Labrys monachus: one gene and its partners. The protein of the gene in region 3 binds, or shares a complex with, the protein of the main gene of each other region. Links are inferred from orthologs where the notes say so. Each region holds a gene or a part of one and is shown on either strand. Other genes may lie near its edges. The genes, in order: accB, J3R73_RS30295 and accD.

What was found.
Region 1: the proteins of accD (region 3) and accB are in contact, whole or in part, in a solved structure (PDB 8UXZ), measured with the Escherichia coli proteins. The link is inferred for Labrys monachus from one-to-one orthologs.
Region 2: the proteins of accD (region 3) and J3R73_RS30295 are in contact, whole or in part, in a solved structure (PDB 8UXZ), measured with the Escherichia coli proteins. The link is inferred for Labrys monachus from one-to-one orthologs.

Annotation. Positions count from the first base shown.
Region 1 is NZ_JAUSVK010000001.1:3,335,246-3,338,987, forward strand. The notes cover bases 630-3,347. They hold accB (acetyl-CoA carboxylase biotin carboxyl carrier protein), read left to right. Parts: upstream 630-1,618; coding sequence 1,619-2,077; downstream 2,078-3,347. Other genes in these bases: J3R73_RS15120 (DsbA family protein), read left to right, coding at 630-975; aroQ (type II 3-dehydroquinate dehydratase), read left to right, coding at 1,136-1,579; accC (acetyl-CoA carboxylase biotin carboxylase subunit), read left to right, coding at 2,083-3,347. Outside these bases: J3R73_RS15115 (YceD family protein), read left to right, coding at 1-75; more of J3R73_RS15120, read left to right, coding at 211-629; more of accC, read left to right, coding at 3,348-3,441; aat (leucyl/phenylalanyl-tRNA--protein transferase), read left to right, coding at 3,448-3,742. UniProt on the Escherichia coli protein: This protein is a component of the acetyl coenzyme A carboxylase complex; first, biotin carboxylase catalyzes the carboxylation of the carrier protein and then the transcarboxylase transfers the carboxyl group to form malonyl-CoA.
Region 2 is NZ_JAUSVK010000001.1:6,637,963-6,641,776, forward strand. Bases 609-3,398 are described here. They hold J3R73_RS30295 (acetyl-CoA carboxylase carboxyltransferase subunit alpha), read left to right. Parts: upstream 609-1,421; coding sequence 1,422-2,375; downstream 2,376-3,398. Other genes in these bases: J3R73_RS30290 (SDR family NAD(P)-dependent oxidoreductase), read left to right, coding at 609-1,308; J3R73_RS30300 (L,D-transpeptidase family protein), read left to right, coding at 2,571-3,398. In the rest of the region: J3R73_RS30285 (tellurite resistance TerB family protein), read left to right, coding at 38-526; more of J3R73_RS30290, read left to right, coding at 523-608; more of J3R73_RS30300, read left to right, coding at 3,399-3,814. UniProt on the Escherichia coli protein: Component of the acetyl coenzyme A carboxylase (ACC) complex. First, biotin carboxylase catalyzes the carboxylation of biotin on its carrier protein (BCCP) and then the CO(2) group is transferred by the carboxyltransferase to acetyl-CoA to form malonyl-CoA.
Region 3 is NZ_JAUSVK010000001.1:6,379,083-6,383,051, reverse strand. Bases 1,025-3,969 are described here. They hold accD (acetyl-CoA carboxylase, carboxyltransferase subunit beta), read left to right. Parts: upstream 1,025-2,036; coding sequence 2,037-2,903; downstream 2,904-3,969. Other genes in these bases: J3R73_RS29060 (bifunctional folylpolyglutamate synthase/dihydrofolate synthase), read left to right, coding at 2,958-3,969; J3R73_RS29070 (SDR family NAD(P)-dependent oxidoreductase), read right to left, coding at 1,101-1,862; J3R73_RS29075 (2-dehydro-3-deoxygalactonokinase), read right to left, coding at 1,025-1,093. Also shown: J3R73_RS29080 (2-dehydro-3-deoxy-6-phosphogalactonate aldolase), read right to left, coding at 1-146; more of J3R73_RS29075, read right to left, coding at 227-1,024.

The DNA of each region.
Region 1 (3,742 bases), 3.0 Mb from region 3 along the record:
TTCAGCCGAGGCGAGGAAGATCCCGCCTCTTCGCCTTTCGCGGCCCTCAAGGCACTGAAAAGCAACGATGAATAATCGGGCTTCGCCTCACCTTGAACACGATGCCGTGAGAAGGCAGGAGCAGGACGGACCGATTGATTGACCGTCTTGCCGGCGCATTCTATCCACCCCGCTGAGCGGCAGGGCGCTCGCCATCTTTTGGAGACAGGCATGTTCTTGAAGCGACTTCTGACCGGTCTGGCGCTCGTCCTATGCGTCGCCGCGGTGACGCCGGCCGCCCATGCCGACGAGCAGATGACCCGTCCGGCCGTGGAAGCGATCGTCAAGGACTATCTGATGAAGCATCCCGAGGTCATCACCGATGCCCTCAACGCGATGCAGGCCAGGCAGGAAGCCGACGCCGCCGACCGCCAGAAGAAGTCCGTCGCCGACAACCAGAATGCCATTCTCAACGCACCGCAGAATGCCGTCGTCGGCAATCCGCAGGGCGACGTCACCGTGGTCGAGTTCTTCGATTACAATTGCGGCTACTGCAAGCGCGGCCTCGCCGACATGGTGAAGCTCCTGCAGACCGACAAGAAGCTCAAGGTCGTCCTGCGCGACTATCCGATCCTGACACCCGGCTCGATCGAAGCCGCCGACGTGGCGCTGGCCGTCAAGAACCAGCTCCAGGGCGACAAGTTCTTCGCCTTCCACCAGGCGCTCCTGGGTTCGCGCGGCGCAGTCGGCAAGGACCGCGCGCTCGAGGTCGCCCAGAGCGTCGGCGTCGACATGAAGAAGCTGCAGGCCGACATGCAGGACCCCGCCTTGCGCAAGGACCTCGCCGGCAACCTGCAGCTCGGCGAGACGCTGGGCATCAACGGCACCCCCTCCTATGTCATCGGCAACGAGATCGTTCCGGGTGCGATCGGCTATGATGCGCTGAAGGACAAGATCGATGCCGTGCGCAAATGCGGGCAGACGGTCTGCGGCTGACGGGAGGGGCGGCTGTCGGTTCGCCTCGCCCACGCGGGCCGTGGATGATTTGCCGCCGGCTTTGCCTTCCGCATGACACCGCCCTATAAGGGGCAACCGAGAAGGCCCGGCGCTTCGCTGCATCGGGCTTTTGGCTTGTTATATCGTTCGATTGGAAAGCATGGCGCTCGTCTACGTTCTGAATGGCCCCAATCTCAATATGCTTGGCGTCCGGGAAACATCGGTCTACGGCACGATTGATCTGGCCGGCATCGAGAAGCTCGTGCATGCGCGCGCCGAGCGCCTCGGGATGACGGCTGAGTTCCGCCAGACCAACCACGAAGGCGTGCTGCTCGACTGGGTGCACGAATCCCACGCGCGGGGTGCGGTCGGCATGGTCATCAATCCGGGCGCGCTGACCCATACGTCGATCGCGCTTCACGACGCGATCAAGGCCATTAGCCTGCCGGTAATCGAATTGCATCTATCCAATGTCTTCGCGCGTGAAAGCTTCCGGCACCATTCCTGGGTTTCGCCTGCAGCCAAGGGCGTGATCTGTGGATTTGGCCCCAAGGGCTATGAACTTGCACTCGAAGCACTGGCTTCGAGCGTATCGGCTCAATAATGACGGGGCCTCTGCCCCTCGGAAACGCAAGGCATGACGATGTCGCGAACCAAGTCGGGGATTGATCCCGAGATTATCCGGGAACTCGCCAATCTCCTCACCGAGACGGATCTGACGGAAATCGAGGTGCAGCAGGCGGATTTGCGCATCCGCGTGGCCCGCCAGATCAATGTCACCGCGACGGTGCCGCTCGCGCCCGCCAGCGTGGCCGCTCCCGTCGCCGTGGCGCCGGCCGTGCCGGTCGCCGTCGATCCCGCCAACCATCCGGGCGTCCTGAAGTCCCCGATGGTGGGCACCGCCTATCTCGGCGCGGCACCGGGCGCCAAGCCGTTCATCGAGATCGGCTCCAAGGTCAACCAGGGTGACCGCGTGCTGATCGTCGAGGCCATGAAGACGTTCAACGACATCGTCGCCGCCCGATCGGGAACCGTTACCGCCTTGTTCATCGAGGACAAGCAGCCGGTCGAATACGGCCAGCCTCTGATGATCATCGAGTGACGCGGATGTTTGACAAGATCCTGATCGCGAATCGCGGCGAGATCGCCCTGCGCGTGCTGCGCGCCTGCAAGGAATTGGGAATCGCGACCGTCGCCGTCCATTCGACGGCCGATGCCGACGCCATGCACGTCAAGCTCGCCGACGAAAGCGTGTGCATCGGCCCGCCGCCGGCCCGCGAGAGCTATCTCAACATCCCCGCCCTGATCGCGGCCTGCGAGATCACCGGTGCGGAGGCTGTGCATCCCGGCTACGGCTTCCTGTCGGAGAACGCCCGCTTCGCCGATATTCTCGATCAGCACGGCATCACCTTCATCGGCCCCAAGGCCGAGCACATCCGCATGATGGGCGACAAGATCGAGGCCAAGCGCACCGCCAAGCGCCTGGGCATTCCCTGCGTGCCGGGCTCGGAAGGCGGGATCTCCAACGATATCGACGCGGCGCGCGTCGCCGCCGAAATCGGCTATCCCGTCCTGGTCAAGGCGGCGGCGGGCGGCGGTGGACGCGGCATGAAGGTGGCGCTCACCCCGGCCGATCTGTCCGACGCGCTGGCGACGGCGCGCGCCGAGGCCCTCGCCGCCTTCGGCGACGACGCCGTCTATCTGGAGAAATATCTGCAGAAGCCGCGCCACATCGAGATCCAGGTGCTCGGCGACGGCAAGGGCAACGCCATCCATCTCGGCGAGCGCGACTGCTCGCTGCAGCGCCGGCACCAGAAGGTGTGGGAGGAAGGGCCTTCGCCCGCTCTCAACGCGGCCCAGCGCACCCGAATCGGCGAGACCGTCGCCAAGGCCATGCGGGACCTCGGCTATGTCGGCGCCGGAACCATCGAGTTTCTCTATGAGAACGGCGAATTCTACTTCATCGAGATGAACACGCGCATCCAGGTGGAGCATCCGGTGACGGAGATGATCACCGGCATCGATCTCGTCAACGAGCAGATCAAGATCGCGGCGGGCTCACCGCTTTCCATCGCCCAGTCCGACGTGCAGATCGAAGGCCATGCCATCGAATGCCGCATCAACGCGGAGAACGCAGCGACCTTCCGCCCCTCTCCGGGGACCATCACCTATTATCATCCGCCCGGCGGTCTCGGCGTGCGGGTCGATTCGGCCGTCTACCAGGGCTACAGGATTCCGCCCTATTATGATTCGCTGATCGGCAAGCTCGTCGTGCATGGACGCACACGCACCGAATGCCTCATGCGGCTTCGCCGCGCCATCGACGAATTCGTGGTGGACGGCGTCGACACCACCCTGCCGCTGTTCCGCACGCTGGTGCGCAACCCCGACATGCAGAACGGCCTCTACGACATTCATTGGCTTGAGAACTTCCTCGAAGCTGGAGGCATGCGCGAAGGCGCGTGATGTCGCGTGTCGCGCGTGGCGGTGCCCCCCTTGGAGATCACGCCGCAGATCCTTCTCAGGGCCTATGCCTGCGGGCTCTTCCCGATGGCCGAAAGCGCCGACGATCCAGGTCTCTACTGGATCGAGCCCGAGGTCCGCGGCATCGTTCCCCTCGACGGCCTGATCGTCTCGCATCGTCTCGCCCGCACCATCCGGTCCGACCGATTCGAGATCGCGGTCGACCGGAACTTCGAGGCCGTGATCGACGCCTGCGCCGCGCCGGCCCCGGGGCGGCGCAGAACCTGGATCAACCGGCCCATTC
Region 2 (3,814 bases), 260 kb from region 3 along the record:
GGCGGAGGCCGGCGCGGAACGGACAGGGGGCGATGCGATGCTGGCTCGTTTGCAGAACCTGGTGCGGGCCTTCACGCCGGGAAACCGGGCGCGGCCGCGCTACGTGTTCGACGAGACCGATCATCGCGTGGCGGCCGCCGGCCTCCTGGTCTATGCGATGAATGTCGACGGCGTGCAGAGCCCCGCCGAGAAGCTTCGCCTCGAAGCGCTGCTGCAGGAACGCTTCTCCCTGAATGCCGAGGAAACCCGCGCCTTGCTGGCCGCGGCCGGCGAGCGCAATCGCGACGTGCTCGATTTCAACGATTTCACCGGCGTGGTGAAGCGTGCCTATGACGCCGAGGGGCGCAAGCGCATCGTCGAGATGATGTGGGAGATCGCCTTCGCGGACCGGGCCCTGCACGAGTTCGAGGACAATCTGGTCTGGCGCGTCGCCGAGACGCTGGGCGTGTCCGTCCAGGACCGCATCGCGGTCCGCGGCAAGGTCGCCGCGCGCAACGACGTCGCCCTGCCGGAGGCGAGCGAATGAGCCGGCCGGTCGCGCTGGTGACGGGCGCTTCCAGCGGCATCGGCGAGCAGATCGCCCGCCTGCTTGCCGAACAGGGCGAGGACCTCGTGCTGGTGGCCCGCTCGCAGCCCGAACTGGCGCGGGTCCAGGGCGATATCGCCGCGGCGACCGGGCGTTTCGTCGCCGTCCTGCCCCTCGATCTCGAGCGACCGGACGCGGCGGATGCGATCGCCGCGGCGCTGCGCTCGCAGGCGCTGAAGGTGCGCCACCTCGTCAACAATGCGGGCTTCGGCCTCGCCGGCGACATGGGCGACCTGCCCGCCGGGCGCCAACTCGGCATGGTCGACCTCAATTGTCGCGCGCTCCTGGCGCTCACCCTGGCTTTCCTGCCGGAGATCCGCGCCAACCGGGGCGGCATCCTCAACGTCGCCTCGGTAGCCGGCTTCACGCCGGGGCCGGGCCTCGCCGTCTATTACGCGACCAAGGCCTTCGTGGTCTCGCTGACGCGGGCGCTCGGCTATGAGGAGCGGGGCAACGACATCAGGGTCTGCGCGCTCTGCCCGGGGCCGGTGGCGACGAATTTCGGCGCGCGGGCCGGTTTCGGCGGCTCCCGCGCCATGGCGCTGGCGGGCCAGCTTTCGGCGCGTGACGTCGCCCATCTCGGCCTCGCCGGCTATTATGCCGGCCGGCGGGTGGTGGTGCCCGGCCTGGTCACCCGGCTGATGATCGCCGTCCTCGCCGTCGTGCCGACGCGCTTCGTCCTGCCTGTTCTCGCCGCCGCCCAGCGCCAGCGGCGAAACTGACGGCGGACGCCATCCGTCGGGCTGCGGGCGGGGGCCGGCTCCAAAAGCGTTCCTTGACTTCCCCCGCGTGAAACCCCAGTTTCCGGCTCCCTTTGGTCGCCTCGCGGAGCCCCATGCGCAGCTATCTCGATTTCGAAAAACCCGTCGCCGAGCTCGAGGCGAAGGTTGAGGAACTCCGTGCGATCGCTGAATCGGGGGATGCTGTGGCGATCGGCGACGAGATCCAGCGCCTGGAGGTCAAGGCGAACCAGGCGCTGCGCGATCTCTATGCCCAGTTGACGCCGTGGCAGAAGACGATGGTGGCGCGCCACCCGGAAAGGCCGCACACCACCGATTTCGTCAAGGCGCTGGTCGAGGATTTCACTCCGCTGGCGGGTGACCGGAAATTCGGCGAGGACGAGGCCATCATCGGCGGGTTCGGCCGTTTCCGGGGCGAATCCGTCTGCATCATCGGGCATGAGAAGGGATCGGACACCGAAAGCCGCATCCGCCACAATTTCGGCATGGCGAGGCCCGAGGGCTATCGCAAGGCCGTGCGGCTGATGGAACTGGCTGATCGCTTCGAGCTGCCGGTGCTGTCCTTCGTCGACACGGCCGGGGCCTATCCGGGCATCGGCGCGGAAGAACGGGGCCAGGCCGAGGCCATCGCCCGCTCCACCGATGCGTGCCTGGCGCTCGGCGTGCCGAACGTCGCCATCGTCATCGGCGAGGGCGGATCGGGCGGGGCGATCGCCGTCGCTGCCGCCAACCGCGTGCTGATGCTGGAACATTCGGTCTATTCGGTGATCTCGCCCGAGGGGGCGGCGTCCATCCTGTGGCGCGAGCCGTCCAAGGCGCAGGACGCGGCCAACAACATGAAGATCACTGCGCAGGACCTCCTCAAATTCGGCGTCATCGACGCCATCATTCCGGAGCCGACGGGCGGTGCCCACCGCACGCCCGAAAAGGCGATCGAGACGACGGGCGATTTCATCCAGAACGCGCTCAAGGACCTCGCGGGCCTGTCACGCGATGCGGTGAAGCGAGCCCGCCAGGACAAATTCCTGATGATCGGCCGCAGCCTGTAGCCGCGGCCGCCCGCATCCGCGCCGAAAATGTCGGAAAAAAGGCACTAGGTGTTTTCGCCGGAATCAGGCATTGTCGCCTTAACGCCCTGTTTACCGTGCTGCGTAACCAGTATGAACCCGCCGCTTGCGGCAAAGGTCCATTACCGCTAAGTTTTTGCAATCTCTGGAAGTGTCTTTGCACGGGCTCGCTAACTCATGACGGCTCACCTCACGCTGATGCGCAAGATCGCCCTCGCGGCCGGTATCATGCTGCTGGCTGCAAGCTGTTCCCAAAACGGGGCAAGCCTGCGTTCGACGACGCCGATTCCGGAGGCCCTGCGTGCCGATATGGCCGCCAAGGACATGCCGCGCAGCGCCCCCATCCTGGTCCGGGTCTACAAGAAGGAATCGGAGCTCGAGCTGTGGAAGCAGACATCGAGCGGCCATTTCGCGCTGCTGAAGACCTATCCGATCTGCCGCTGGTCCGGCCAGCTCGGCCCCAAGAAGAACGAGGGTGACCGCCAGGTTCCCGAGGGCTTCTATTCGGTGGGCCAGAGCCAGCTGAATCCGAATTCGAATTATTACCTCTCGTTCGACGTCGGCTATCCCAACAATTTCGATCGCCAGCTTGGCCGCGCCGGCGGCAACATCATGGTGCATGGCTCGTGCTCCTCGCGCGGCTGCTTCGCCATGACCGACGGCCAGATGGCCGAGCTCTATTCCGTCGCCCGCGAGGCGCTGCAGGGCGGCCAGCCGGCGTTCCAGCTGCAATCCTATCCGTTCCGCATGACGGCCGAGAACCTGGCGCAGGCGCGGCGCAACCCGAACATCGGATTCTGGCAGAACCTGAAGGAAGGGTCGGACAATTTCGAGGTCACCAAGCAGGCGGTGAAGGTCGACGTCTGCAAGGGCCGCTACGTCTTCAACGGCGAGAACGGCACGGCCTGCGGCCTTTCGCCCATCAGCCGCGACGTCGCGACGGCGGTGATCGAGAAGAAGAGGCACGACGACGCGGAGGTCGCCTCGCTGGTGAATTCGGGCACCAGGGCCGTCAGCTATATCTATGAGGATGGCGGCGCCAATCCGGCCTTCCTGGCGCGCGCCGTCGACCAGACCGCCGTTCCGGGCAAGGATCGGCCCTTCACCAGCGCTGCAGTGGTCGAAGTCGCTCTCAACGACAACGGCACGCCGGCGACCGAGGCCGATACCATGGCCGCCAAACGGATCACCTATTCGGCGGCCGAGGAGCTCCTGATGTCCGAGGCGGCGGTCGCCCGCCGTCCGCTCAAGGGCCCGGCCAACCCGGATGCCGTCGCCGCCCGGCAGCAGGTCGTGTATGCCCGCCTCCTGGGAACGTCGATGCCGGTCGCTCCGAAGAAGCCCGTCACGGTGGTTGCCAGGGCCGATTCCGCGGCCCCGACGCCGGCCCAGGAGATCGCGGCGGCGACGTCGGATGACAA
Region 3 (3,969 bases):
TCGGGCGAGTTGAGCGGCACCTCGATGATGCGGATGCCGGCGGCGACGATGGCCTCGGCGACCGCCTCGACTTCGTCGGGCTTCACGCCGCGCAGGATGGCGATCAGCGGCATGCCGGCGAGTGCGGCGTCGAGGGTGAGGCTCATCGGTGGAAAACTCCCTGGCGGGTGCAGGCGGACGGGTGGATGCCCGGCCACGGTTCGAAATGGATCGGTCCGGGCATGCCTCAACGCGCCGCGGCGATGGCGGCGAGGCCGGACAGGAAGGCGCGCTCGGGCGTGAAGATCTCGATCGCGGCGCCGCGGGCGCGCAGGGCGGCGACGTAGCGCTGGGCGATCACGCCATCGGCCACCAGCGTCACCCTGTGCTCCCCGCCATAGCGCCGGAAGGCGCCCTCGATCTCCGAGCCGATGAGGAGGCCGGACAGGAACGGGCCCACCTTCTCCCCCGTCATCGCGCCGTCGAGCACGCGGGCGCGGGCCTGGAACAGCCGGTTGAGAAGGCCGCTTTCGTTCTGCGCCGCTTCGAGCCCCTCGTCGAAGCCGGTGAGGTCCTCCGGCTCGGCGGCCAGGCGTGCCAGCAGGCTCTCATGGCGGTAGAGCGCATAGCTCTCGCCGGTCATGAAGCTGGCGAAATCGGTGATGGCGCCCCCCTCGACCCGCGCCCATTTCGAATGGGTGCCGGGGAGGCAGACGAGGCCGTCGACGACGTCGGTACCGAAGATCAGCGTCTCCTCGCCCCGCATCACGTCCGGACCCGACGGACCGCGCGCGATCACGCCCGGCACGATGGAAATGCGCTCGCTCACGGCGAGGACGGCGTCGGCCAAGCTCTTCGGCGAGGCCGGGCAGGGGGCATAGGCGGCCTCCGCCCAGCCATTGCGCGAGCCGACCATGCCCGCCATCAGCACCGGCGCATCCGGATCGAGCGCCATCCAGGCGCCGCAATGGCGCTGGAGGACGTCGCCAAATCCGCCCGGCGGCACGTTCGCCATGCCGTCCTCGGCGACCACGCGGTCGATCACCTTGCCGGCTGCGTCGAGCCGGAAGGCACGAAACCGGCTCGTGCCCCAGTCGACCGCGATGAACGCCACGCCCATCTCAGACCCAGCCGCCGTCGACGATGATCTGCTGGCTGGTCATGCCCGAGGCCTGGTCGGATGCCAGGAACAGCACCGCCTTGGCGATCTCCTCCGGCAGGATCTTGCGCTTGAGCGCCTGGTTGCGGAAGATCGCCTCCTCGCCGGCCTGGTCGACCCACAGCGCGATCTGGCGCTCGGTCATGATCCAGCCGGGGAGCACGCAATTGACGCGGATATTGTCCTTGCCGAACTGCTTGGCGAGCAGGCGCGTGAAGCCGTAGGCCGCCGATTTCAGGGTGGCATAGACGGTAAGGTCTTCCGAGCCCATCAGCCATGAGCAGGAGCCGAAATTCACGATGGCGCCGCCGCCGGCCTCGATCATGGCGGGGATCACCGCCTGGGCCGCGAAGAAGGCGTGCTTGAGGTTGATGGCGACGCGATCGTCGAAATAGTCCGGCGTGACCTCGAAGAATTTGTGGCGCTGGTCATGCGCCGCATTGTTGACGAGGACGGTGATGGTACCGAGCTTGGCGGTGATGTCGGCGATCGCGGCCTTGAGGGCCTCGATGTCGGTGACGTCGGCCTTCTCGAAATGAACGGTGCCGCCCGCCTTGTTCAGTTCCTCGGCCAGCGCCTGCGAGGGCCCTTCGGCAATGTCGACGAAGCCGACCTTGGCGCCCTGTTCGGCGAACAGCCGCACCGTCGCGGCGCCGATCCCCTGGCCGCCGCCGGTGACGAGGACGGTCCGCCCCTTGAGATCCGGATATATGGCATTCGCCATCTTCAACTCCCGAGTGTTTCCTACAGATTTCTGGCCGAATTCGTCCTACATATCGCGCGTCCGGCCCGCGCGTCCAGCCCGCTGACAAAAGGGCCGGGAAGGACTACATACGGCGCCATGGCCCTGTGCCGCCAGCCCCGAGCGGGGCGCCGGCGCCCTGTTTCGAGGTTTTGCATGAACTGGATCGCTAACGTCGTTCCGCCGCGGATCAAGGATTTCTTCTCGCGTCGCGACACGCCGGAAAATCTCTGGATCAAATGTCCGGAGACCGGGCAGATGGTGTTCCACAAGGACCTGGAACAGAACAATTACGTCATCCCGACCTCGAACTACCACATGCGGATGACGGCGACGCAGCGCCTCACCATGATATTCGACGAGGGAAAATGGGAGGACATCGCCCTGCCGGAGGTGGTGGTCGACCCGTTGAAGTTCCGCGACGAGAAGCGCTACACCGACCGCTTGCGCGATGCGCGCCTCAAGACCGGCATGCAGGATGCCATCAAGCTCGGCGTCGGCGCCATGGACGGCGTGCCGGTGGCCGTCGCCGTCCAGGACTTCGACTTCATGGGCGGCTCGCTCGGCATGGCCGCCGGCGAGGCGGTGGTGAAGGGCCTCCTCACCGCCGTCGAACGCGGCCTGCCCTTCATCATGTTCGCGGCCTCCGGCGGCGCCCGCATGCAGGAAGGCATCCTGTCGCTGATGCAGATGCCGCGCACCACCGTGGCGATCCAGCGCCTGCGCGAAGCCAGGAAACCCTATATCGTCGTGCTGACCAATCCGACCACGGGCGGCGTCACCGCCTCCTACGCCATGCTTGGGGACGTGCAGATCGCCGAGCCCGGCGCGCTGATCGGCTTCGCCGGCCCGCGCGTGATCGAGCAGACCATCCGCGAGAAGCTGCCGGAGGGCTTCCAGCGCTCCGAATATCTCAGGGAGCACGGCATGGTCGACATGGTCGTCCACCGCAACGAGCTGAAGCCCACTTTGGCCAGGCTGTGCCGCCTCATGACCAGGGCCCCGGCGAGCGAGGCGGCATAGCCGTCCTCCGCCGCCGCCCGCCGTCTCCCGTTCATCCCGCCGAAGCCAAGCCCCATGATGCAGTCGGACGCCTTCATCGCGCGCTTCATGGCGTTGCACCCCAAGAAGATCGATCTCTCCCTGGAGCGGATCGAGCGCCTCCTGGCGCAGCTCGGCCATCCCGAACGCCGGGTGCCGCCGGTCGTCCATGTCGCGGGGACCAACGGCAAGGGGTCGACGGTCGCCTTCATGCGCGCCGCGCTGGAGGCGGCCGGCTATGGCGTGCATGCCTATACCTCGCCGCATCTGGTGCATTTCCACGAGCGCATCCGCCTCGGCGGCCATCTCGTCGGCGAGGAGGCGCTGGTCGATGCGTTCGAGACCTGCGAACGGGTCAATGACGGCGCGCCCATCACCTTCTTCGAGATCACCACGGCGGCGGCCTTCAAGCTCTTCGCCGACCACCCGGCCGACGTCCTGCTCCTCGAGGTCGGGCTCGGCGGCCGCATGGACACCACCAACGTCATCGACCGCCCGCTCGTCACCGTCATCGCCTCGATCTCGCAGGACCATGCCGATTTCCTCGGCACCGACCTGGCGGGCATCGCGCGGGAGAAGGCCGGCATCCTGAAGCGCGGGGTGCCCGGCGTCCTCTATCCGCAGGTCGACGAGGTCCGGGCCGAGATCGAGCGGGTCGCCGCCCGGGTGGGGGCGCCGCTGGTCATCGGCGGTCAGGATTTCGACGTGCACGAGGAGAATGGCCGCCTCGTCTACCAGGACGAGGACGGCCTGCTCGACCTGCCGCTGCCGCGCCTGGCCGGCCGGCACCAGCACCGCAATGCGGGCCTCGCCATCGCCGCCCTGCGCAGCCAGCACCGCCTCGTCCTGGAGGACAGGCATTTCGAGCGGGCGATGCAGGCGGTGGAGTGGCCGGCGCGCCTGCAGCGCCTCAACCAGGGCGCCATCCCGGCCCTGCTGCCGCCGGGCTCGGAGATCTGGCTCGACGGCGGACACAATGTCGACGGTGGCCGCGTGCTCGCCGAGGCTCTGGCCGAGCTCGAGGAGCGCACGGCGCGGCCGCTGGTGC